Azotobacter salinestris: one gene and its partner. The protein of the gene in region 1 interacts with the protein of each later gene in a pairwise test. Links are inferred from orthologs where the notes say so. Each region holds a gene or a part of one and is shown in the gene's direction. Other genes may lie near its edges. The genes, in order: purT and ispA.

Region 1 (3,272 bases):
CTGTCCACGCCAGAGCGGCAGACAGCCGGCGACTATCTTGGGGTTCTGGTAATGCACGGTGCTGCAAGACGAGCAGACGAAACGCGGGCGGTAGTCGCCGCTGGGGGTCTGCCAGCTCACCGGGCTGCCACATTGGCTGCAGAATTTCATGGGTCTTCCCGAAGGTTCGTTGTCGGCCGGTTGCCGCTGGTAGGGCAAGGGTTGGGCCGGTTGTGTGGTTCGTGTCATGATGTTTCTCATGGAGTAAAGATAGAGAATGGCGATGCAGGAAGATCTACTCCGGCGCGTGCGCAACTATTCGCCTCGCCCCCTGAATACCGGCGGGCGTTTTGCCGAGGCGGCGGTGCTGATGCCGATCACCCGCAGCGACGAGCCCGAACTGGTGCTGACCCTGCGTGCCAGCGGCCTGTCCACCCATGGTGGCGAAGTGGCCTTTCCCGGAGGGCGCCGTGACCCCGAAGATCTCGATCTGGTGCATACCGCCCTGCGCGAAGCGGAGGAGGAGGTCGGCCTGCCGCCAGGGCTGGTCGAGGTGGTGGGGCCGCTCAGTCCGCTGGTGTCGCGTCACGGCATCCAGGTGACGCCCTACGTGGCGCTGGTGCCCGATTATGTCGAATACCGGCCCAACGACGGCGAGATCGCTGCGGTCTTCTCCGTGCCTCTGGCGTTCTTCTGCGAGGACCCTCGGGAAACCACCCATCGCATCGACCACCAGGGGCGCAGCCAGTACGTACCCTGTTACCGCTACGGCCCGTACAAGATCTGGGGACTGACGGCGATGATGGTGGTCGAGCTGGTGAACCTGCTGTTCGATGCCGGAATCGAGACCGAGCAACAGCCGGCGAGCTTCGTCGAATTGGGCTGAGGATCATGACGATAGGCTTGCCGTCACCGCGTGCCGGCAGTGCGCAAAGGCTTGCGGTGGAAGATCGATGAGCGAAGAACGGCCCGTCCCTTCGCCCTGCGTACAGTTGTGCGCCCTGGATGAAGACGATGTCTGCCTCGCCTGCCAGCGTACGGTGGATGAAATCAGGCGCTGGCGACGATTGGACAATTCCGAACGCCGCCAGATATTGGCATTGTGTGCCGAACGGGCCCGCGCCAAGGGCCTGCTCTCATAGGTTGCGTCCGTTCTCGCCCACTGGTGCGGGCAAGGCGCGCGCATGTTGAAGGAAACCCCCATGTCCCGTATTGGAACTCCGCTGTCGCCGAGTGCGACCCGTGTATTGCTGTGTGGCTCAGGCGAGCTGGGCAAGGAGGTGGTGATCGAACTGCAGCGCTTCGGTGTGGAAGTGATCGCCGTGGATCGCTATGCCGATGCGCCGGCCATGCAGGTCGCCCACCGCAGCCATGTGCTCAACATGCTCGATGGCGCCGCCCTGCGCGCCGTGATCGAGCAGGAGCAGCCGCACTACATCGTGCCGGAAATCGAGGCCATCGCCACGGCGACCCTGGTCGAACTGGAAAGCGAAGGCTTCACGGTGATTCCCAGCGCGCGTGCTGCCCACCTGACCATGAATCGTGAGGGTATCCGCCGTCTGGCGGCCGAGGAGCTGGGCTTGCCGACCTCGCCCTACCGTTTCGCCGACAGCTTCGAGGAGTGCCGTGCGGCGGCGGAAGCGCTCGGCTTCCCTTGCGTGGTCAAGCCGATCATGAGCTCCTCCGGCAAGGGCCAGAGCCTGGTGAGGGGGCCGGAACAGCTGCAGGCGGCCTGGGATTACGCCCAGGAAGGCGGACGGGCCGGCAAGGGGAGGGTGATCGTCGAGGGGTTCATCGATTTCGATTACGAGATCACTCTGCTCACCGTGCGCCATGCGGGAGGAACCACCTTCTGCGCACCTATCGGCCACCGTCAGGAGAAGGGCGACTACCAGGAGTCCTGGCAGCCGCAGGCGATGAGCGCCACGGCGCAGACCGAATCCGAGCGCATCGCCAGGACGGTCACCGAGGCATTGGGCGGGCGCGGACTGTTTGGTGTCGAGCTGTTCGTCAAGGGCGACCGGGTCTGGTTCAGCGAGGTCTCGCCGCGTCCCCACGATACCGGTCTGGTAACGCTGATCTCTCAGGATCTCTCCGAGTTTGCCCTGCATGCACGGGCCATTCTCGGCCTGCCGATCCCAACGATCCGCCAGCTCGGTCCGGCCGCTTCGGCGGTGATTCTGGTCGAGGGGCAGTCCCGCGAGGTGAGCTTTTCCAATCTGGGTCAGGCGCTCGCCGAACCGGATACCGCTCTGCGCCTGTTCGGCAAACCGGAGGTCGCCGGTCTGCGGCGGATGGGCGTAGCCTTGGCGCGGGATGCATCGGTGGAGGCTGCACGGCAGAAGGCGACGCGTGCCGCGCAGGCGGTCGAGGTGCAGTTGTAACGGTTCGGAGGCTGCTCGCCGGGCAGCCTCTCCTCACTCAGCTTCCGACGTCGTCGAGGAGGAGGTATCGGCCTCCCAGGCGCGCACGTTCTTCACCCGGTTCCCCGAGGTCTCGAGGATCTCCAGGCGATAGGGGCCGATGGCCAAGCAGACCCCGCAATCGGGAAGGCTCTGCAAGACTTCGGTGATCAAGCCGTTGAGGGTGCGCGGGCCGTCGCTCGGCAGCTGCCAGCCGAGCACCTTGTTGACCTCGCGTATGTGGGCGGCGCCATCGATGATCTGGGTGCCGTCTTCCTGCGGCCGGATATCCGGGGCGAGCAGGCTGTCGCGATTGGTGAACTCGCCAACGATTTCCTCCAGGATGTCTTCAAGGGTGACAATGCCCTGCACGTCGCCGTATTCGTCGACCACTATGGCGATGCGCCGCTTCTGTTGCTGGAAATGGATCAGCTGGGTAGCCAGCGGTGTGTTTTCCGGAACGAAGTAGGGCTCCTGACAGGCGGCGCGCAGATTCTCCTTGCTCAGCCGCTTCTCGGTGAGCAGGCGCGCTATGTGGCGCATGTGCACCACGCCCTCGATCTGATTGATGTCTCCGCGGAACACCGGCAGGCGCGTGTGCGAGGTGCTGCGCAGCTGGTTGATGATGGCTTCCATCGGCTCCTCCAGATCGATGCCGATGACCTCGTTGCGCAGAATCATGATGTCGTTGACGCTGACCTTCTCCAGATCGAGTATGCCGAGCAACATGCCCTGGCGGTTCAGCGGCAGCGCCCCGCCGGACTCGTGGAGCACGCTGCGCAACTCCTCGCTGGTCAGGCTCTCGCTGCCCTTGCTCTGCGGACTGATGCCAACCAGCCGGAGCAGGCCGTTGCTGATCCAGCCGAGCAGGATCACCAGCGGATAGAAGAT
Region 2 (3,290 bases), 370 kb from region 1 along the record:
GAAGCCCTGCTGCGCTGGCACTCGCCGACCCGTGGACTGGTGCTGCCCGGCGAATTCATTCCGGTGCTGGAGGAAAGCGGCATGATCATCGAGGCCACCCGCTGGGTGTTCCGCGAGGCCTGCCGCCAGGCGCGCCGCTGGGCCGAGCAGGGCCACGCGCTGCGCATCGCGGTCAACCTGTCGCCGCTGGACTTCCGCCAGGCCGACCTGGCCGGCAGCCTGCTGGCCATCCTCGAGGAGGAGCAGCCCCCAGCCGGATCGCTCGAACTGGAAATCACCGAGAGCGCCCTGCTCGATGCCGGCGACGAGGTCCAGAAGACTCTGGCCCGCCTCAAGGCCGTCGGCATGCCGCTGCTGCTGGACGACTTCGGCACCGGCTATGCCTCGCTGACCTACCTGCAGCAGTTCCCCTTCGACGGCATCAAGATCGACCGCCAGTTCGTCGCCGGCCTCCCGGATAGCGAGCACTCGGTGGCCCTGGTGCGCGGCATCCTGACCATGGCCCGGCATCTGGGCCTGCACGTGGTGGCCGAAGGGGTGAGCAACGAACGGCAGGCCGCCTTCCTGCGCTTCAACGGCTGTCCCAGCCTGCAGGGCTACCATTACTGCCGCCCGCAGTCGGCCGCCGACATCGAGCGCACCTGGAGCCAGGAGTCGCCGTCCGGCCTGCAGCCCCAGGGCCACTGAACCGGCAGAGCATTCGCCCGGGCACCGGCTTTAGCGTTTGCCGCCCTGCCCCGGCTCTGCTAGTGTCGCGGCGATTTTCAGAAGTGCCGCCGACACAGGTTCCCGTCCATGGCCCGCAAGAAAGCCGCCGTCGATTTCGAAAAATCCCTCGCCGAACTGCAGCAACTGGTCGAGCGCCTGGAGGGCGGCGAACTGTCGCTGGAGGACTCCCTGGCCTGCTTCGAGCAGGGCGTCCGTCTGACCCGCGACTGCCAGGCGGCGCTGAGCCAGGCCGAGCAGAAGGTGCAGATCCTCCTGGAGCGCGGCGATACCCTCGAACAGGTCCCCTTCGACGCGGACAGCCAAGCATGATCGCGACCTACCAGAAGCAGTGCCAGGCTCGCGTCGACGCCGCCCTGGAAACCCTCCTGCAGCCACCGCGCGCCGAACTGCAGCGGCTCTACCGGGCGATGCGCTACAGCGTCGTCAACGGCGGCAAGCGGGTCCGCCCGCTCCTCGTCTACGCCGCCTGCGAGTCCCTCGGCGGCACGCCGGAGCGGGCCGAGGGCGCCGCCTGCGCGGTGGAGCTGATCCATGCCTATTCGCTGGTCCACGACGACCTGCCGGCGATGGACGACGACGACCTGCGCCGCGGCCAGCCGACCACCCACAGGGCCTTCGACGAAGCCTGCGCCATCCTCGCCGGCGACGGCCTGCAGGCGCTGGCCTTCGAGGTGCTCGCCGATGCCCGGCGCAATCCCCAGGACGCCGCACTGCGCCTGGAAATGTCGCGCACCCTGGCCTGGGCCGCCGGCCCGGCCGGCATGGTCGGCGGCCAGGCCATCGACCTCGAGGCGGTCGGCCGGGCGCTCGACCGGAACGCCTTGGAAACCATGCACCGGCACAAGACCGGCGCGCTGATCGAGGCCAGCGTGCGCCTCGGCGCCCTGGCCAGCGGCCGGGCCGACGCAGCCAGCCTGGCCGCGCTCGCCGACTACGCCCGGGCCATCGGCCTGGCCTTCCAGGTCCAGGACGACATCCTCGACGTGGAAAGCGACACCGTTACCCTCGGCAAGACCCAAGGCAAGGACCAGGCCAACGACAAGCCCACCTACCCCGCGCTGCTCGGCCTCGACGCCGCCAAGGCCTATGCCCTGGCCCTGCGCGACCAGGCCCAGGCCGCTCTCGAAGGCTTCGATGCCGGGGCCGATCCCTTGCGCGCGCTCGCCCGCTACATCGTCGAGCGGCGCCACTGAGCGGCGCCGTGGCCTGCGACCATCGGCGCAGCCCGGGCCGCGCCGACGAATTTCTAGACGCCGTCACGATCGGGTAAAATACCGCCTCTTTTTATCTCCAGTAACGATCCCCCGATGCCCAAGACGTTCCACGAGATTCCCCGCGAGCGCCCCGCCACCCCCCTGCTGGACCGCGCCGCGACGCCGGACCGGCTGCGCCAGCTCGGCGAGGCGGAGCTCGAAGTGCTGGCCAACGAACTGCGCCAGGAGCTGCTCTACACCGTCGGGCAGACCGGCGGGCACTTCGGTGCCGGGCTCGGCGTGATCGAGCTGACCATCGCCCTGCACTACGTCTTCAACACCCCCGAAGACCGTCTGGTGTGGGATGTCGGCCACCAGGCCTATCCGCACAAGATCCTCACCGGACGCCGCGAACGCATGCTCACGCTGCGCCAGAAGGACGGCATCGCCGCCTTCCCGCGCCGCTCGGAAAGCCCCTACGACACCTTCGGCGTCGGCCACTCCAGCACCTCCATCGGCGCCGCGCTGGGCATGGCCATCGCGGCGCGGATGAAGGGCGAGCAGCGCAAGTGCATCGCCGTGATCGGCGACGGCGCGCTGACCGCCGGGATGGCCTTCGAGGCGCTCAACCACGCCTCGGACGTGCAGGCCGACATGCTGGTGGTGCTCAACGACAACGACATGTCGATCTCCAAGAACGTCGGCGGGCTGTCCAACTACCTGGCCAAGATCCTCTCCAGCCGCACCTATGCAAGCATGCGCGAAGGCAGCAAGAACATCCTCTCGCGCCTGCCCGGCGCCTGGGAGATCGCCCGGCGCACCGAGGAATACGCCAAGGGCATGCTGGTGCCCGGCACCCTCTTCGAGGAGCTCGGCTGGAACTACATCGGCCCGATCGACGGCCACGACCTGCCGACCCTCGTTGCCACCCTGCGCAACATGCGCGACCTCAAGGGACCGCAGTTCCTCCACGTGGTGACCAAGAAGGGCAAGGGCTTCGCCCCGGCCGAGGCCGACCCCATCGGCTACCACGCGATCACCAAGCTGGAGCCGGAAGGCAGCGAACCGAAGAAGCCCAAGGGCCCGAAATACTCCAGCGTCTTCGGCCGCTGGCTGTGCGACATGGCCGCCGCCGACCCGCGCCTGACCGGCATCACCCCGGCGATGAAGGAAGGCTCCGACCTAGTGGCCTTCAGCCAGCGCTTCCCGGACCGCTACTTCGACGTGGCCATCGCCGAGCAGCACGCCGTGACCCTCGCCGCCGGCATGGCCTGCGACGGCATCAAACCGGTGGTGGCGATCTACTCGACCTTCCTGCAGCGCGCCTACGACCAGTTGATCCATGACGTCGCGGTGCAGAACCTCGAC

The links.
Region 2: the proteins of purT (region 1) and ispA interact in binary tests that used the Escherichia coli proteins (3 or more experiments, as listed by UniProt). The link is inferred for Azotobacter salinestris from one-to-one orthologs.

Annotation. Positions count from the first base shown.
Region 1 is NZ_CP045302.1:3,959,569-3,962,840, forward strand. The notes cover bases 313-3,272. They hold purT (formate-dependent phosphoribosylglycinamide formyltransferase), read left to right. Parts: upstream 313-1,181; coding sequence 1,182-2,363; downstream 2,364-3,272. Other genes in these bases: GCU53_RS18545 (CoA pyrophosphatase), read left to right, coding at 313-865; GCU53_RS18550 (DUF1289 domain-containing protein), read left to right, coding at 933-1,121; GCU53_RS18560 (HlyC/CorC family transporter), read right to left, coding at 2,397-3,272. Also shown: GCU53_RS18540 (NUDIX hydrolase), read right to left, coding at 1-150; more of GCU53_RS18545, read left to right, coding at 263-312. UniProt on the Escherichia coli protein: Involved in the de novo purine biosynthesis. Catalyzes the transfer of formate to 5-phospho-ribosyl-glycinamide (GAR), producing 5-phospho-ribosyl-N-formylglycinamide (FGAR). Formate is provided by PurU via hydrolysis of 10-formyl-tetrahydrofolate.
Region 2 is NZ_CP045302.1:3,589,425-3,592,714, reverse strand. Bases 1-2,978 are described here. They hold ispA ((2E,6E)-farnesyl diphosphate synthase), read left to right. Parts: upstream 1-1,034; coding sequence 1,035-1,922; downstream 1,923-2,978. Other genes in these bases: dxs (1-deoxy-D-xylulose-5-phosphate synthase), read left to right, coding at 2,037-2,978; GCU53_RS16795 (exodeoxyribonuclease VII small subunit), read left to right, coding at 796-1,038; GCU53_RS16800 (putative bifunctional diguanylate cyclase/phosphodiesterase), read left to right, coding at 1-687. Outside these bases: more of dxs, read left to right, coding at 2,979-3,290.